DNA from 2 places in the Vibrio sp. TRT 17S01 genome. Region 1 is predicted to be linked to the other one. Evidence: predicted binding sites of a transcription regulator. Region 1 holds the regulator's gene; the other holds the start of a gene.
The links. Region 1 encodes PurR, which represses purine synthesis genes. Its sites were predicted from a motif close to TNANGNAAACGTTTNCNTNA; they were not measured.
Positions count from the first base shown of each region.

Region 2: a site for PurR is predicted at 5,208-5,227, ahead of ACQEXS_RS17215 (phosphoribosylaminoimidazolesuccinocarboxamide synthase). Genes of this name have one in related genera too.

Region 1 is NZ_JBNJOG010000001.1:188,703-197,909, reverse strand. Features, by position in the region: gene torR (two-component system response regulator TorR) at 1-407, opposite strand, end outside; gene torD (molecular chaperone TorD) at 646-1,293, shown strand; gene purR (HTH-type transcriptional repressor PurR) at 1,524-2,531, shown strand; cyclic di-GMP riboswitch class I at 2,674-2,759, shown strand; gene ACQEXS_RS00850 (TfoX/Sxy family DNA transformation protein) at 2,868-3,458, shown strand; gene ACQEXS_RS00845 (TVP38/TMEM64 family protein) at 3,634-4,326, shown strand; gene ACQEXS_RS00840 (DUF2007 domain-containing protein) at 4,326-4,643, shown strand; gene ACQEXS_RS00835 (alpha/beta fold hydrolase) at 4,637-5,440, opposite strand; gene glgA (glycogen synthase GlgA) at 5,592-7,049, opposite strand; gene glgC (glucose-1-phosphate adenylyltransferase) at 7,039-8,256, opposite strand; gene ACQEXS_RS00820 (GGDEF domain-containing protein) at 8,572-9,207, opposite strand, start outside.
Region 2 is NZ_JBNJOG010000012.1:98,905-106,851, reverse strand. Features, by position in the region: gene ACQEXS_RS17235 (methyl-accepting chemotaxis protein) at 1-354, shown strand, start outside; gene ACQEXS_RS17230 (YjjI family glycine radical enzyme) at 515-2,056, shown strand; gene ACQEXS_RS17225 (YjjW family glycine radical enzyme activase) at 2,022-2,936, shown strand; gene ACQEXS_RS17220 (LysR substrate-binding domain-containing protein) at 2,933-3,850, opposite strand; gene ACQEXS_RS17215 (phosphoribosylaminoimidazolesuccinocarboxamide synthase) at 4,004-5,107, opposite strand; gene ACQEXS_RS17210 (hypothetical protein) at 5,387-5,776, opposite strand; gene ACQEXS_RS17205 (hypothetical protein) at 6,358-7,542, shown strand.

The DNA.
Region 1 (9,207 bases):
TCTTGCTTCTTCGCGTCATCTCGCTCAGAGCCATTTCGAGCATTAGATATACGCCATAATAGGTTCTTCACTCGAACCAATAGCTCACGCAGCTCAAAAGGTTTTGTTACGTAGTCGTCTGCACCCATTTCGAGGCCAACGATTTTATCAATGCTATCCGTGCGTCCTGTCACCAGGATAATCCCAATATCAGACTGACTGCGAAGCTCACGAGTAAGCATCAGACCATCTTCTCCTGGAAGATTAATGTCTAACATAACTAGGTCAATTTCATTGGCCTGTAGCATCTCGCGCATTTTTTCACCACTATCAGCCTCGCTGACAGAGTAACCTTCATTCTGAAAGTAGCCTGCCAGTTTACTGCGAGTGACCGCATCATCTTCAACTACTAGTACGTGATAGCTCATCTACACTACTCATATTGTATATGGAATTATTTGCCGTTATATTCTATTCATAATTCGTAACATATCTAGCTTTTATCATTCTAAAATCAAGAAAGGTGATTTTTTCTTGATTCAGAACAAATGTCGACCAACGGTTCATATTTTCGAATAATTGGGCTTTATTTGTCACAACACATATTACCGCTATTCATTTTTATTCGTTAAACTAACTATATACCGATACTAGGAGTCGCGCATAATGCAAGAAATCAAGGCGTTTAATGAAAAGCGAGCAGAAATATACTGGTGGCTATCAAGTGTGTTTGCTAGAGAGCTAACAGAAACAGATATTGAACAATATCATTCACCAGAAATTCGCGCTTTTTTGACTGGATTGGGCGAAAACGAAAGCTTAAAAACCGCGTCAGACAAGTTGATTGACGCTCTAAACCGCTTAATGGATCGCGAAGATGCACAGTTAGAATTAGCGGCAGACTTTTGTGACATTTTCTTGAAGTCGGATAAGGATTCCGCCCTACCATATGCATCTATGTACGTGGGTAAATCCGGTCTTTTAAATGATGAGCCAGCTAAAGAAATGCAAACCATCATGGAGCAGCACGGCATTGCTATCGATAAAAACCTAAATGAACCTGCTGACCATATTGCTATTGAACTCGACTTTCTCGGCAACCTGATCATTCGTTCTAATGAGCTTGAACAAGAGCGCCACATGGAAGAAGCACTTGCAGAACAAGAGCAATTTATTAAGAAACACATTCTAAATTGGACACCTCAATTTAGTGATAAGTGTCAGTCTTTGGACGAATTTGGTTTTTACGCTGCGATTAGCCAACTAACCATTGCATTTCTTGAGTTAGATTGCGTTTATTTAGCTGGTAACTAATCAAGTCAGCTTTATGGTTAGTTAAATTGTGATTTAAGCACGAGCTTAATTGCTATTTTTATTTGCCAGTGAGAATTTGGCGGTCTAAAATCGAGACCGCAAACGATAAAAACGAATAATGTAAAATACAAACCGCTCTTTAAAAGCGGTTTTTGTGTTTCTGATACTTTCTGCCAAATTATTCTAAAATCAGAATAGAGATTTGTGGCAGTCATCGACAGGACAAACCTATGGCCACTATAAAAGATGTAGCTCGCCTTGCTGGCGTATCTACCACCACCGTTTCTCATGTGATCAACAAAACTCGATTTGTTGCTGAAGCGACTCAAGAAAAAGTGATGGAAGCCGTCAAGGAGCTAAACTACGCTCCGAGTGCGGTTGCTCGTAGCTTAAAATGCAACACGACTCGCACGATCGGTATGCTTGTTACCCAATCTACAAACCTGTTTTTCTCAGAAGTGATTGATGGCGTAGAAAGTTACTGCTATCGCCAAGGTTATACACTTATCCTGTGTAATACAGGTGGTATTTACGAAAAACAACGAGATTACATTCGTATGCTTGCGGAAAAGCGCGTAGATGGCATCTTGGTGATGTGTTCTGACCTAACAGAAGAACTGAGTGAAATGCTCGATCGTCACGCTGACATCCCAAAAGTAGTGATGGATTGGGGCCCAGAAAGCTCGCAAGCTGATAAGATCATCGACAATTCTGAAGAAGGTGGCTACCTTGCCACGAAATATCTGATTAACCACGGGCACACAGATATTGCTTGTCTCAGTGGCCATTTTGAAAAAGCTGCCTGCCAAGAACGTATTCTAGGCTACAAACGCGCGATGAAAGAAGCCAATTTAGCCGTCAATGAAGACTGGATCCTTGAAGGTAACTTTGAGTGTGACACTGCGGTATTGGCTGCGGATAAAATTGTCGCCATGGACAAGAAACCAACTGCAATATTCTGCTTTAATGACACTATGGCATTAGGCTTAATGAGCCGCCTTCAACAGAAAGGAATCCGCATTCCTGAAGATATGTCTGTTATTGGCTATGACAATATTGAACTTGCAGAGTATTTCTCGCCACCACTCACAACCGTTCACCAACCAAAGCGCCGTGTTGGTAAAAACGCGTTCGAAATATTACTGGAACGAATCAAAGACAAAGAACATGAAAAACGTGTTTTTGAGATGCATCCCGAAATTGTCGAGCGAAATACTGTTAAAAAAATCAATAGCTAGTAACTTTGTACTGTTCGGTATCGGCTTTTTCTGCCAACCAAACACAACAAACAAGTAAATATCTGAATTAAGATCACATTTAGACCATCAGAGTGTGATACTTACCTCAAATATTATTTATTCTTTAGTGGAATAAATTAAGCCACGCACAGGGCAAACCAATCCGAAAGGATGGGACGCAAAGCCTCCGGCCTACACAGGAAACTGCAAGGTAGCGGGGTTGCCGATGGCAAAAATGCAAACTGTTAACTCCTTACTGACAATACATCTGCATTATTTTGCTAATCTCTCGGACCTGCATTGGTGGCGTATAACTATACACCGAGAATTTACAGCATGGATAAACCAGTACTAAAAGACTCAATGCGACTCTTTGAACAACTAGGGCGCATAAAATCTCGTTCAATGTTTGGTGGCTTTGGAGTTTTCGCAGACAGCACTATGTTCGCATTGGTGGTAAACGATAAGTTACACATCAGAGCAGACGAGCAGTCCGCGGAAATGTTTAAATCTCAAGGGTTAGAGCCTTATGTTTATAAAAAACGCGGCTTCCCGGTTGTCACTAAATACTTCGCTATGCCAGAAGCATGGTATGACGATAAAGAACGTATTATCTCTCTAGCTCAAAAAGCGCTAGTCGTTGCAAAACAAGAGAAAACAACTCAAGCGAAGGCTAAACCTGAACGCTTAAAAGATCTTCCTAACCTAAGACTTGCTACAGAGCGCATGCTCAAAAAAGCAGGTATTGATTCAGTCGAGAATTTGGAAGAGAAAGGCGCAGTAGAAGCGTTTAAAGCGATTCAGCAGACTCATTCCTCAGATGTCAGCATTGAACTGCTGTGGGCTTTGGAAGGAGCAATTAAAGGCACTCATTGGTCGGTGATCCCTCAAAACCGACGTGAAGAATTAATGAGTAGCTTGAAGTAACTCTATATTGACCAATAAAAACCAGCGCTCGTCGCTGGTTTTTTATTATTTGAAATTTTTTGCCCCTCTCCCTGTTCTAATAGCTTAGTACTACCATTTAAAACTAAATGCTATTGTTACTTTTTTATGTTTCTTTTTTTGTTAATTGAGCCAATTGGTCATGGGAGCTATCTGTATGAATAAAAAACTCATTCTTGGTGTATTACTGGTTGTGACCATCATATTTCTGGCAATGAATTTCGGCCAACATCTCACACTCGAAAACGCAAAAGCTCAGCAGCTTGAACTAGCAAACTTTATTGAAAACAATTTCTTCATTGCAGCAACAACCTATTTCTTTGCCTATGTTGCCATCACTGCCTTTTCTATTCCTGGAGCGGCAGTGGTGACATTGCTTGGCGCCGCTTTATTTGGGTTTTGGACTAGTTTACTGCTTGTCTCATTTGCCAGCACGATCGGTGCGACGCTCGCCTTTTTGAGTAGCCGCTTCTTATTACGAGAGTGGGTGCAAAGTAAGTTTGGTGATAAGTTGACTGCAATTAACAATGGGGTTGAAAAAGACGGGGCATTCTACCTATTCTCTCTACGTTTAATTCCAGTTTTTCCTTTTTTCCTCATAAACCTACTAATGGGGTTAACACCAATCACAACGTTGCGATTTTATTTGGTAAGCCAACTTGGCATGCTCCCAGGAACGGCCGTCTACCTTAATGCAGGTACACAGCTTGCGCAAATTGAAAGCCTATCCGGTATTGTTTCTCCATCAGTCTTAGTTTCTTTTGCTCTGCTTGGCTTATTCCCAGTCATTGCTAAATGGATCATGGCGAAAATTCGCGTCTCACCTTCAGCGGAGAATGGAAAAGCGTAGTGAAAATCTACATTGCCAAAAACCCAACCGAAGCTCACATTCTGTGTGAGCTTTTAAAAACTCAGAATGTCTCTTGTGAGGTTAGAGGAGAAGGTATCTTTAGCTTGCAAGGCGAATTACCTATATCACCAGAGACCAATGCCTATATATGGTTACTTGCCCCATCCAAACACACTTTAGCTCTATCAATTATTGAGGAGTACGAAGCGCAGAGAAACAGCAATGCACCTAGCTGGTATTGCCACCTGTGCGGGGAGGAGAATGAATCACAATTTGGTTTATGTTGGAACTGTGGAGCGTTACCGGAAAGTCATTGAGCTACAATTTGCTTTTGAATAAAGGCAATGGAGTGATTGTTAAATTCGTCAGAGCGCTCAACATTACATACATGACCACAATCGGGAATCTCAAGTAAATGGCTTTCTTGATGCACCGCAACCATCTCTTTTACGGGTTGAATAAACATATAATCCCGTTCTCCCATCAGATATAACGTCGGGATGGGAAGCTCTCTATCTTTAAAGTAACGCATAAGCGGGTTCACTTCAGCCGTCAGAATAAACCAGCGTTTAAATTCCTTTTGGCATAATTTCTTGGCTTCCCGGATAAATAAATGGCGTGACTCTTTCTGAGTTCTTTGTGGCATGACGATATAAGCAAATAAGCTGTATAGCCACATATAAGGCACGATGTGTTTAAATAGGTTCCCTAACTTAACCAACACTTGAGATCGAGTATTCAGCCTTGTGACCGCCCCCCCTAACACCATCGACTGTACCCTGTCAGTAGCAAGCTCTGCCAAGTTTCGAACAATGATGGTTCCCAAAGACATACCAACAAAATGAGCGGACTGTATCTTTAAGTGATCAAGAACGCGGAGAATATCCATTGTCACGGCTTTAAACGTGTATTGATTAGACATCAACCCTTTAAGCAACTCGTTAGATTTTCCATGCCCTCGTAAGTCAACCAATAAAAGATTGAAGTGAGCTTTATATGCTTTGATCTGTTTATACCAGATAGACGAACTCCCCCCTGCTCCATGGACAAAGACAACCCATTCAGAGCTAGTTGGATGAAGAAACGTTTTATGAAATAGCAAACTATCTGACATATCTTTTCGAATAATTTAGGTTTAACAAATTCGAGTTTCGAAGAATATCACAGAACATGACTGAATATATTCAGCTTAAGTCAATTCCTTACAATTGTTCGGGAAAGGGCGTAACAAAATGTCAAAAGGCGCCAATGCGCCTTTCATTTTCTCAATTCTGAGTCGATTGATATAACTTCAAGTACTCATTTGCAGCATTATTCCAGCAAAAGTCTTGTTGCATAGCAAAGCATTGAGTTCGTTGAATTTCTTGTGGCGATTGTAAATAGAGTAAAAATGTTCGTTGAAGTTTGGCCAATAAAGCCTCAGGTTCAGGCTTATGAAAAACGAATCCGGTTGCCTTAGTATTATCTTCATCGTAGTCCGTGACGCTATCTTTTAGCCCGCCGACGGAGCGAACGATAGGTAACGTACCATAAGCCATACTGTACATTTGATTCAAACCACAAGGTTCGAATTCTGAAGGCATAATGAAGAAATCGGCTCCCGCCTCCACCAAATGAGCGAGCTCATTGTCGTACGCATTTACAAAAACAAAGTTATCCGAAAACTCTTCTGCAATATGTTCAAGCTGATAAGCAAAGACAGGATCACCAGTCCCTACAACCACAAGTTGTAAATTATTGCGTAAAAACTCTTTTAAAACGGGCATAAAATAATGCACGCCTTTTTGATGAGTCAATCGGCAAACCATGCCATAAACCGCAACGTCTTTTTCAGGTAAATTAACCCGTTGCTGTAAAGCACGCTTACACGCCTTCTTCCCTTGGAGCATACTCTTAAGATCACCATGGTAATTTACCGGGATAATAGGGTCATGCCGCGGATCCCAAGCAGAATAATCACACCCGTTTAGAATGCCGACTAAATCTTCTGCTCTAGAGAGAAACTCTTCCCCCATCCCATGGCTTCCCAGATCCGTTTTGAGTTCTTCGGCATAGCGTGGGCTTACCGCATTCACTTTATCAGCACACATCACACCGGCTTTGAGCATGGAAATGTGTGAGCCACTCACCTGTGCTTCCGGTGCAAATCGTGTGTGGAATTCAGGAATACACTGAACCTCTTCGAAAGGAAACTGCCCTTTAAATACAGCATTGTGAACGGAAAGGATAGTTTTGATAGAGGAATAAAAAGGCGTCGAGTGATAACGATGCTTTAATAAATATGGGATCAGCCCGGTATGCCAGTCGTTGACATGGATAATATTTGGTAAAAAGTCGAGCTTAGGAAGCATATCCAAACAAGCAGCGCTAAAAAAAGCAAAACGCTCTCCATTGTCCTTATAAGCTTGGTTTTGTTCCGCATACATTTCTTGGCGGTCAAAATACTCCGGACACTCTACTGCATACGCCATGACACCAGCGACTTCTGTTTGCCGCACTTTATATTGAGTATGAGGCCAAGTATCGAGTCGCGTATCAAGCAAGACTTTACATTGCTTAATACCAGTAATTTGCCCATACGCAGGTAAAGCAATACGAATATTTTGATCAAGCTTAGAAAGTGCTTCTGGCAGTGCTTTGGCCACATCGGCCAAACCACCACTCTTAATCAAGCCTTCAACTTCTGATGCAACAAACAAAATAGAGAATGTATCAGTAGCCAATTCTTGCTCCTTTAGGGATAACGACAATGCCTTCTTCTGATACATGATAAAGCTTACGATCTTGCTGCAAGTTCACGCCAATCTCAGTACCAGGTGCAATATCCACATCCTTATCAATAATCACACGACGTAAAACGCAACCTTCGCCAATTTTTACATCACCGAGCAGGATACTTTCACTAATATCGCAAGCAGAAGCAACATTTGTTCGAAAGCCTAGCACTGATTTTTCGATACGAGAGCCGCGGATATAGCTCCCATTACACACCAAACTGTCAATGATTTGTACCCGACCATTAACAGAGTCAGAAAAAGTAGCCGGTGGTAGAGGTGGGTGATAGGTGTGCATTGGCCACTTACGGTTATACAGTGAAAATGGCGCGTCTTTTTCCAGTAAATCCATATGCGCTTGCCAGTAGGCGTCAATGGTGCCCACATCACGCCAATAGACGTTATCTTTTTCACCTGGAATTTGGTTGTTACTAAAGTCATATACAAAGACGTCGCCACGAGGATACATTTTAGGGATGATATCTTTGCCAAAGTCGTGGGAAGATTCAGGGTTGTCCGCATCCTCAATTAACTCACCAAACAAAGCTTGTGCTTCAAAGATGTAATTCCCCATTGAGACGAGAGAATGTGCAGGATCTCCTGGAATGGCTTTCGGTGATTCAGGCTTTTCGGCGAAGCCAATCATTTTCCCCTCTTCATCGACTTCAATCACTCCAAATTGAGACGCTTCTTCGAGTGGCACTCTTAACGCCGAAACTGTTAGAGACGCTTGTTTTTGCTTATGAAACTCAAGCATCTGTTTGATGTCCATCTTATAAATATGATCGGAACCAAAAATACACACCTGATCAGGTTCTGCCAACTCCATAAAACCAAGGTTTTGATAAATGGCGTCCGCGGTACCTTCATACCATCGTTTACCTGTGCGCATTTGAGCTGGAATAGGGTCAATAAAACGATCGGTAATACCATTGATATTCCACCCTTTTTTAAGGTGGTGGAATAAAGATTGCGATTTAAATTGGGTGAGTACATAAACTCTCATGAGATCTGCATTAACAAAATTGTTTAGTGCAAAATCGATTAAACGATAGCTTCCACCAAAGGGAACCGAGGGTTTACTGCGACTCTCCGTCAGGGGACGTAAACGAGAGCCCTCTCCACCAGCCAGAATCATGCCTAAAACGCCAGCCATTACTATCTCTCCTTTTATTGTTTGGCTTATTGATATCTACATATCGAGATACCTTTCCCCTTTTACGCCAACTCACGAGTCCATGTTATTGCAAGTCACCATACTTCGGCAGCAAACCGACAGCATAACAATGCGCAAAAGGTTTACTATAAAGTAACCATTTCGTTGCAGATTACAATTTAAAATACGACATACGCGAAATGTTCATCTGGTTACTTTTATATGCCTGATTCAGCTCACAAAACAATGGCTGACACAGATATACTCACCGGATATGACAGGATCTATATGAGATTTAATTGGTAGTGATAAAAACTAAGTAGTTGCGGAGGCATCAAGGCATTTGTCATTAATGATATGTGTGTTTCCTATTCCCTTATTTTTGGCCAGGTAAAGTGCTCCATCAGCTTTTGCTAACGCTTGTTTTAATGTCAGCTCGGGTTCAATCATAATGGCGCCAATGGATAAGGTATAATCTTCAAATAGTGACGGCTCGGCAATAACACACTCATCAATATAATGATTTAGTCTAGAAGCAATAGCATCTAACGAATTTGCTTCGGTTGAACGAATTAAAACCAGAAATTCACCATCATGCCAACGACAGGCGGAATCATATTCTCGTACCGCCGTTTTAATACCTTTCGCCGCCGTATGAAGAATGTTGTCTTCTTGCTCAACACTCGTATCTTGACCTTGCTTTTCAACGTCCAACCACAATAAGCCAAAACAATAATCTTCTCTTTTTGCTCTGGCCAATTCATTTGACAACTCTCGCTCCATCCCTTTCTGGTTCAGTAGTCCAGTCGTGGGATCAAGCATCGCCATCTGATATAACGTTGAGGTTCTAACCGACACCAGTTGCTCAATTGAACCTCTGGCTTGTATCAGCTCTTTACCCACCTGTTCAATGTTGGTTTGCAAATGCCAAAGCTCACTGCAAGGGCCATG
Region 2 (7,947 bases), on a different contig from region 1:
AAAGAAATTCAGCAAATGATCGAAACATTGCAAGGTACAACAGGGAAAGCTGTCGGTATTATGGGCGATAGTCGCCAGTTGGCAGGTACCAGTGTCAATGATGCTGACTCAGCAGCTGTTAGCCTGACTCAAATTCAGACAGCAGTCGAGCGCATCAGTGATATGGCGACTCAAATTGCCTCTGCGGCAGAAGAGCAAGCTTCTGTTACTTCGGAGATCACGCGTAATACGGTTGGTATCCGCGATGTATCTAACGATCTTGCTGATGAAGCGCATGACGCAGCATCACAAGCTGCACAGCTTTCTGAATTGTCACATGAATTAGAGCAAGAAATTAATCGCTTTAAACTTTAATCAAAGCTATCCGACGATGCTTTGTTCAAGCCCAGTTATTGTACTGGGCTTTCTTTTAACTATAAATTTCCAATTTGGAAAAATGTTCTTGTCTATATTTCATTTGTAGAAACCTTTGGTCAGTACTTAAAATCCTTACAAATAATAAGGAATATGCGTTATGCCAACTCTACTTAATAGTTTCCAACAACGTATCCAAGAGATCGTTACCGATTCCCATCTCAATCCTAAACAGAAAAATCAATTTCTGGCATTAGAAGCGGAGGCAAACTTACCATATTTGGAGCTTTCCGAGCCTACAACCACCGCGATGGCACAGGGAATCTTGTGTGACATGTTCGAAGGCCACGCACCATTTAAGCCGCGCTACGTATTACCTGACTATGCCAAGTACCTTAAGCAAGGTTCCACATACCTTGAAGTTGGCCCGGCGGAAGATTTTGATGATGCGCTGAATTTATTGACGATTCTTTACCATCACGTGCCTTCAGTCACCAATATTCCGGTCTACCTTGGTCAACTTGATGATGTGCTCCTTCCATACGTAGGAGAGCTAACCGAACAGCAAGTTTACGTGAAGCTCAAGCGTTTCTGGATCATGCTGGATCGAACCTTGCCCGATGCCTTTATGCACGTAAACATCGGTCCGTCAGACAATGTTATCTGTCGTACGATTCTAAAGGTGGATGCTGAGCTGAAGCAAATTGCACCAAATTTAACTTTTATGTACGACCCAGCGATCACGCCAGATGATTTGCTGCGGCATGCTTGTTCAAATATCTGTGAATGCAGCAAACCACATATTGCGAATTACCCAGTTCATGCGGCAAGTTACGGCGATAAACGCTTTGGTATTGTAAGTTGCTACAATTCGCTTCCTTTAGCTGGCGGAGCCAATACGCTAGTGCGAATGAACCTGAAAGAAGTTGCCAAGCTAGCGACTGGCGTAGAAGATTTCTTAACCCATCTTCTTCCGAAATACAGTGCTTTGATGGCCGAGTTAATTGATGTGCGTAGTTGCCATTTGCATGAAGAATCAAACTTCTTTAAAGGTTTTTTGACTCAAGAAGGATTGATTGAAGAGCAGCGCTTTGCACCCATGTTTGGTATTTATGGCATGGCAGAAGCGGTGAATATTCTGATGCATAAACAGGGTGACTTAGCAAAGTATGGTCTTGATGAAAAAGCGAATCAGCTGGGTCACAGGATCTCTCAAACTTTGCATCAGATTGTTGAAAGCACACCCGTTAAATATGGCCTTGAAGGCAAAGCATTGTTGCATGCTCAAGGTGGAATTAGTCTAGATAAAGATGTTACACCGGGTGTTCGTATTCCTTATGGAACAGAACCTGACCCTGTAACTTATATTCAGGCAACGGCGCAACATCACCAATATTACACCTCAGGTATCAGTGATATTTTGACCATTGATGAAACGGTAAAATCCAACCCTGAAGCGATGTTCAACTTATGCAAAGGCGCGCTCACATTTGGGTATCGAGAATTCACTGCGAATGTGGCTTCGAATGATTTAGTTCGTGTAACGGGCTATATGGTTAAGCTATCAGATATTGAAAAGTTTGCTGAAGAAGGGTCGCGAAACAATACTACCTTCTTGGGGGCAGAAGCGGCAAACAACACTGGCATACTCGACAGGATGCCACGAGTTGTCAGTATGGAATCGAAACCAATCTATAAGTAAGGCGAGAGTCGTGGAAAAAAGCGCATTCGTGAGTCGAATCCTCAATTTTTCATGTGTTGATGGGCCAGGCAATCGCCTGGTCATCTTTCTTCAAGGGTGCAATTTCAATTGTAAAAACTGCCATAACCCACATACCATCAACCATTGTAATCATTGTGGTGACTGCGTCTCTGGATGCCCGAGCCAAGCGTTAACGGTGAACAGCAATGATGGAAAAGTGATGTGGGATGAAACGAAATGCATTCATTGCGATCACTGCATTGTGGTTTGTGCTCATCATGCTAGCCCCAAGGTTAAGCTTTATTCCGTGGGAGAGATGCTGCAAGTTATCAGGAAACAGCATTACTTCATCGCTGGCATTACTGTTTCTGGCGGAGAAGCAACGATGCAGCTCCCTTTTATTATTCAACTGTTTCAAGCCATTAAAGTGGACGAACAGCTTCAGCATCTTACCTGTTTTATTGACAGTAATGGCTATCTCTCGGAGCAAGGCTGGCAAAAAGTGATGCCTTACTTGGATGGCGCGATGATAGACCTTAAATCGTGGCAAAACGAAACACATCAGTGGTTGGTGGGGAGGGACAACCATAAAGTCATCAACTCCATTCGTTTATTAGCAGATCATCGCAAGTTACATGAACTGCGTTTACTGCATATTCCAAGCAAAAGTGATTTGGATATGGAGGTAGTGCAAGTGGCCCGCCTTATTAACCAATTGCCTCAAAATATAAACGTGAGATTGAATGCATTTCAGCATCATGGAGTGGTGGGGGAAGCATTAAATTGGCCCAAGTGCAGTGAATTGCAAATGGATACGTTTTACCAATCACTACGTGAGTTGATTTCACACCCGATTCTCTTACCCAGCGTATATATTTAACTAACAACCAATAATTGTTGATGAAGCCAACGCAGTGCAGGATGATTTAAACTGGCTTCATTCCAGACTAAGCTGTATCCCACTTGTCCATAGTCAAAGGGTAGTGTTTTTTGTACCAGCCCTTGTGCTTGAAATGCTTTGTCTGCCCAAGCTTTTGAACATGTCAATATTCGATCGGACTGATGGCATAACACAGCACCAGAGCCAAAGTCTGAGACTGAAATCGTCACATGGCGCGAGCGGTACTGTTGGGTCAGGTTTTGTTCGAAGTAAGGTTCATAGAGATCATTATCTTGAATGCCAATGTGCTGGCAAGCCAGATAGTCATCGATTGAAATGACCTCTTTCTGGGCCAACGGATGATTCGGTGACATCAAACAGATCATTTTATCGGTAAGTATTTGTTGCCACATTAGTTCTCGGCTACGTGTTGGGGGCTGGCTAATATCATGCGGTAGTAGCATAAAATCAACTTGCCCTCGGCTCAGTGCATCAAAGTTCATCTGTTCTTTGGCATAAAGCTGAATCTGTTTTGCTGTACTTAATTGCTGGCATATGTGGTCAATTTTATTCGCAAATAACTCAAAGGTACTTTCTCGCATCGATAGTGAGATAGTGCCAGTGTAGGTGTGTGGATCGAACTCACCTTGATGAAGGATCCCGTTCATGCTCGATAGAATACCGTGAATTTGAGGTGCAATGTTTAGAGCAAAAGAGGTGGGTAACAGTAGGGCACCTTCGCGGTAAAAAAGCTCATCATCGAGCTGAACTCTCAACTGAGACAAGGTTTTACTGACACTTGATGGCGTCACACATAGCCTAGCCGCAGTACGGGTAACACTGTTTGTAGAGAGCATAACGTGAAGCACCGTTAGGTGTTTTAAGCTAATACGCGATAGGGCGACAAAATCCATGGTTGGCTACAGTCTGCGAATAAGTGCGCTTATTATATCTTTGTTTGCTCACAAGAGTGATAGCCAAAGAAACAATAGCGTGAGATAAAACTAGATAGTTGCTGCCGTCTTCAACAAAAAACGCCCTAAGTTAGGGCGTTTTAAATATATGAATTAGTCAATTAAACCGTATTGTGAGCCAAGAATGTCGATAATTTCTTGTTTTGGATTATCGCTAAGTTGAATCGGTTGTCCGGTAATTTTTTCTGCGATACCTGTATAGGTTGTCGAGATATCCATTAGAGCTTGAAGCGGTAACTCATTGTCACGAGCAAGTGCTTCGCGCTCAGGCATTCGTTCTTTATTTAACAGAATATCTGGGTCAGGGAAGTGGTTAAGGAGAAACTGGCGGAAGCCTTCCTTGGAATTTTCCACGATCTTACCTGCTTGGTATTCTTCGTTATCCCAAATACGAGAGGAGTCTGGTGTGCCGACTTCATCCATATAAATCAATTTTTCGTTACCCGCTGCATCATGAACATAGCCAAATTCAAACTTGGTATCGACAAAGATTTGATCGACTTTCTCAAGTGCTTCGCTAATGACACCAAAGCCATCGCTCAGTAGCTTCTCGTACAGTGCGATATCTTCTTGTTTAGAGAAATTAAACGCCGCGTAGTTATCTTCAATATTTTTACGAGTGATGTTGACGTCGTCCGCTTCTGGTACGCCAGGAATACCTTTTAGAATGCCTTTGGTAGATGGTGTCATCAATAGGTTGGGTAAGGCTTTATCTCTTTCCAAACCTTCAGGCAATTGAATGCCACAAAACTCACGTTCGCCTTTTTCATAAGCGCGCCACATAGAGCCAGTAATGTACTTACGACAAATAGCTTCGATCATGATTGGTTTTGCTTTTTGAACAATCCAAACCAGTGGGTGAGGGATGTCGAGAATATGGCTGTCCGCTAGGCCATTTTCTTTAAACAGTTTAAACCAGTGATTAGAGATCGCATTAAGCGCAGCACCTTTACCAGGTACGCCTTTTAACTCACCTTCAGCATGCCAAATACAGTCAAATGCAGAAATGCGATCGCTGATCACCATAATTGCGAGTGGTGCATCTGGTGAAACGTCGTAACCCTTTTCTTCAATAAGGCGACGGCTATCTTCTTCAGTTAGCCAATAAACAGAGCGTACTTTTCCACTATGTACAGGTTTGTGAGTGCGAATGGGTAGATCGTCGTTAACGGCGAGAACTTGATTCGAGAGGCTCATGAGGCAATCCTATCAGTCAAACGGCAAATAAACGTGTTTCTTCTCTCAGAAGCACGGATTTGACAGGCATCATACCAGATCTAATCTTAGCTTCCAGATAAAAAGCAAACGATTGCTTAAATTGATTGATGATGTTTCCTATGTTGTACATTTGGTTGATCTAAACGTGTCGTAACTTTATGAGCTATAGGTAACAACATAGAGAGCGAGAAGGGAATGACAAGCAAAAAAAACCTCCCATTTGGGAGGCATAAGACAGTAGTTTTTTGTTGAGCTTAATTAATGGTACTGGGTTTCTCTGCCCTCAACGAAAAAGACTTCACACTCGTACTGCTCACCTAACTGGCGAAGTAACTCCTGATTGACATAATCGATATTATTAGAGGCAACCACTGCACTCGCATTTCCTGACTTAATGGCTTTAATGGCAATTTCCATTTCGCTATGCGAGAGGGATGGTTTCATCTGAATGATGTTTTGACAGCGAACGTTTGAGGCAGAAAGCTGCGCGTAGTCAGGGCGTAAACACTCTGAGGTAAACAAAATCCATTGATGTTGCATCGATAGGTGAGCCCAACGAGACAACGTAGTATCAGCGACATTCATTGGTTGAGTCGGCTGAGCCAGAATATTGTGTTTAGAAAATGTTTGAGTACGTGCTTGCGTCATTTTACTGTCTCTCTATACATGCTGTATGCTTATACAGTAGTTTTTAATTGGTAATTGATCAAGCTTTTTTTTGATGTTTTTTTGGACGATATTGTTCGGTGTTTACAGCTAAAAATATTTAACTAGTTGAAAATTAAGAAAATGAATAACGTTGGGGCAAATGACAATAATTGTACTAAACGTCATGATTGTGAACTTGATCCATTTGTTATTTTGATTGATAGATGGCTTTTTAGTCATGTTTGTTTGCAAGAGCTCAGGGCTGAATTCAAGTTAGGCTGGTTTAAAGTGCTGGTCTAGTGGGGGTGCACGGTTGAATTTTGGTCGAACTGTTTTGGCAAGAGGGTGGCGAGTGACAGCTTTCCTCGTCAGAATTGGAGCGTAATATCTTTTTGTATTTAATGATAATGTTACTAACAATGTTTCAAAACAATTCGACATGCATCTAGTAATTCTGATCCGATCATTATTTTCTCATGCTTACCGTTGAGCGTGCACTAACTACATTCTAAGTTTACAGTTACAACAAAGAGTTAACACAAAAGTAAAGTTAGCAACTTCATTTGAATAAGGATGTGAGGATGGAAATTGGTGGTTACGATGAGTATCGCTACGAGCAGCTTAAAGCGTTAGGGGTGCAAAACCTCGATAAACGCCTTAAGTACTTGAAAATCAATGAAGCAGCTGAAAAAGAGTGTATGGATTCGCTTCATCAAATGGCCTTGAAACTAACACAAGCTTCATACAGTCGCTTTCGGCAAACCAATAACCCAACGATATGGCTTGATATGCTCCGCGAATTCGTTAGCCAATATAAACACAGACAAGAACCACGGAAGATGTGGGGAGTACCTGAAAAGGTACGTCGTTTAGTGTCTTCTCAAGAAGAACAACGGTTATTAGAACAAATTGAAATGGTTACGGCACTAGCGTTTTATACTTATAACTCCAGCCGGATCAATAATGCCATGACAGCATACACAACATCAGGCACGGCGCTTTCAACTAACGATGTGAATGTCTGGAATGCATATAAAAAGTGGAGCCAAAACTCCACAACAATCGCAGATGCTCCTGTTTATCGCCAAATGACGATACCAAGCCCACAAAACTCAGCGTGGTGGAGATACGCAAACGATATGGTGAATGGTGCAAATCCCCGAGGCCCAGTCGGTGTCATTAAGAGCAGCCGCTACATCTCATGCAGTTTTCATAAAGGTTTTATCGAAGGGGCGTGCTTCCCTGAATACAAAAATACCGAAGGCATTTTGAATTTTGTTATCCGTAAAGCAAGAGGAATTAATATCAGTGCTTTTAGTGGATACAACAGTACCAACCAAGCCAAACAACTAGATACTTACGCGAAGATTTCTTTGGGTGTGTTGGAAGATCAAACCGTAAATGGTGTTGTGGATTACGAAAAGAAATACGTCACTGACGTGATCGTAAAAAGTAAGGATTTATGGCTTGAGAAACGACGTATTAAAAAAATGAAAGCAGGTTATGAGAACCTTGCCAAGCTGATGGCGTTGCGGGGACATGAGAGTGTTGTTGCTGTTCAAGCTGAGTTCTTATTGCCGCCTAGTGCGCAGTTGCTAGTTAACAGAATAATTAAGAAACCATCATACCCCGGAGCGGCCAATGTTCCGGTATTAGAAGTACATGCGACGTATGTTGATAGTCAAGTTAGAGAAAGTGGGACACCTCAGGGCTTAGTACCTACTGATCAATCAATGTTCCGAGGGCCTGTATCGCTATACCCATAATAAAAGGAGCTCATTGAGCTCCTTTTTACTCTCTGCTTAGGTTACCAACCATTTTCTTACCCACTAAAAAAGGCAATGCATTGGTATTGCCTTATGTGTTTAGGGGCAGCATCTATTTAATGCGTTAGGTACTCCTCACCCTGACAGTCCTTGATGAAATGCCTTAATACGTCGTAATCATGTTTTTGCAGCTTAATGCTCTCAGTGTGACTGAGTTGAATAGAACGCTGTTTATCGTCACATTTGACGTGACATAACGGTGCTCGGCAGTTGATATTCTGGTTACAAAAACATAAAAATTGACTTCTTAATACGACGACAATTTTTGATTCTTCAAGAAAGGTGTGGTTATTTTTTAGCATAATAAAACATCCAGTTCAGCAAGGGGATTTCCATTCGTATTTT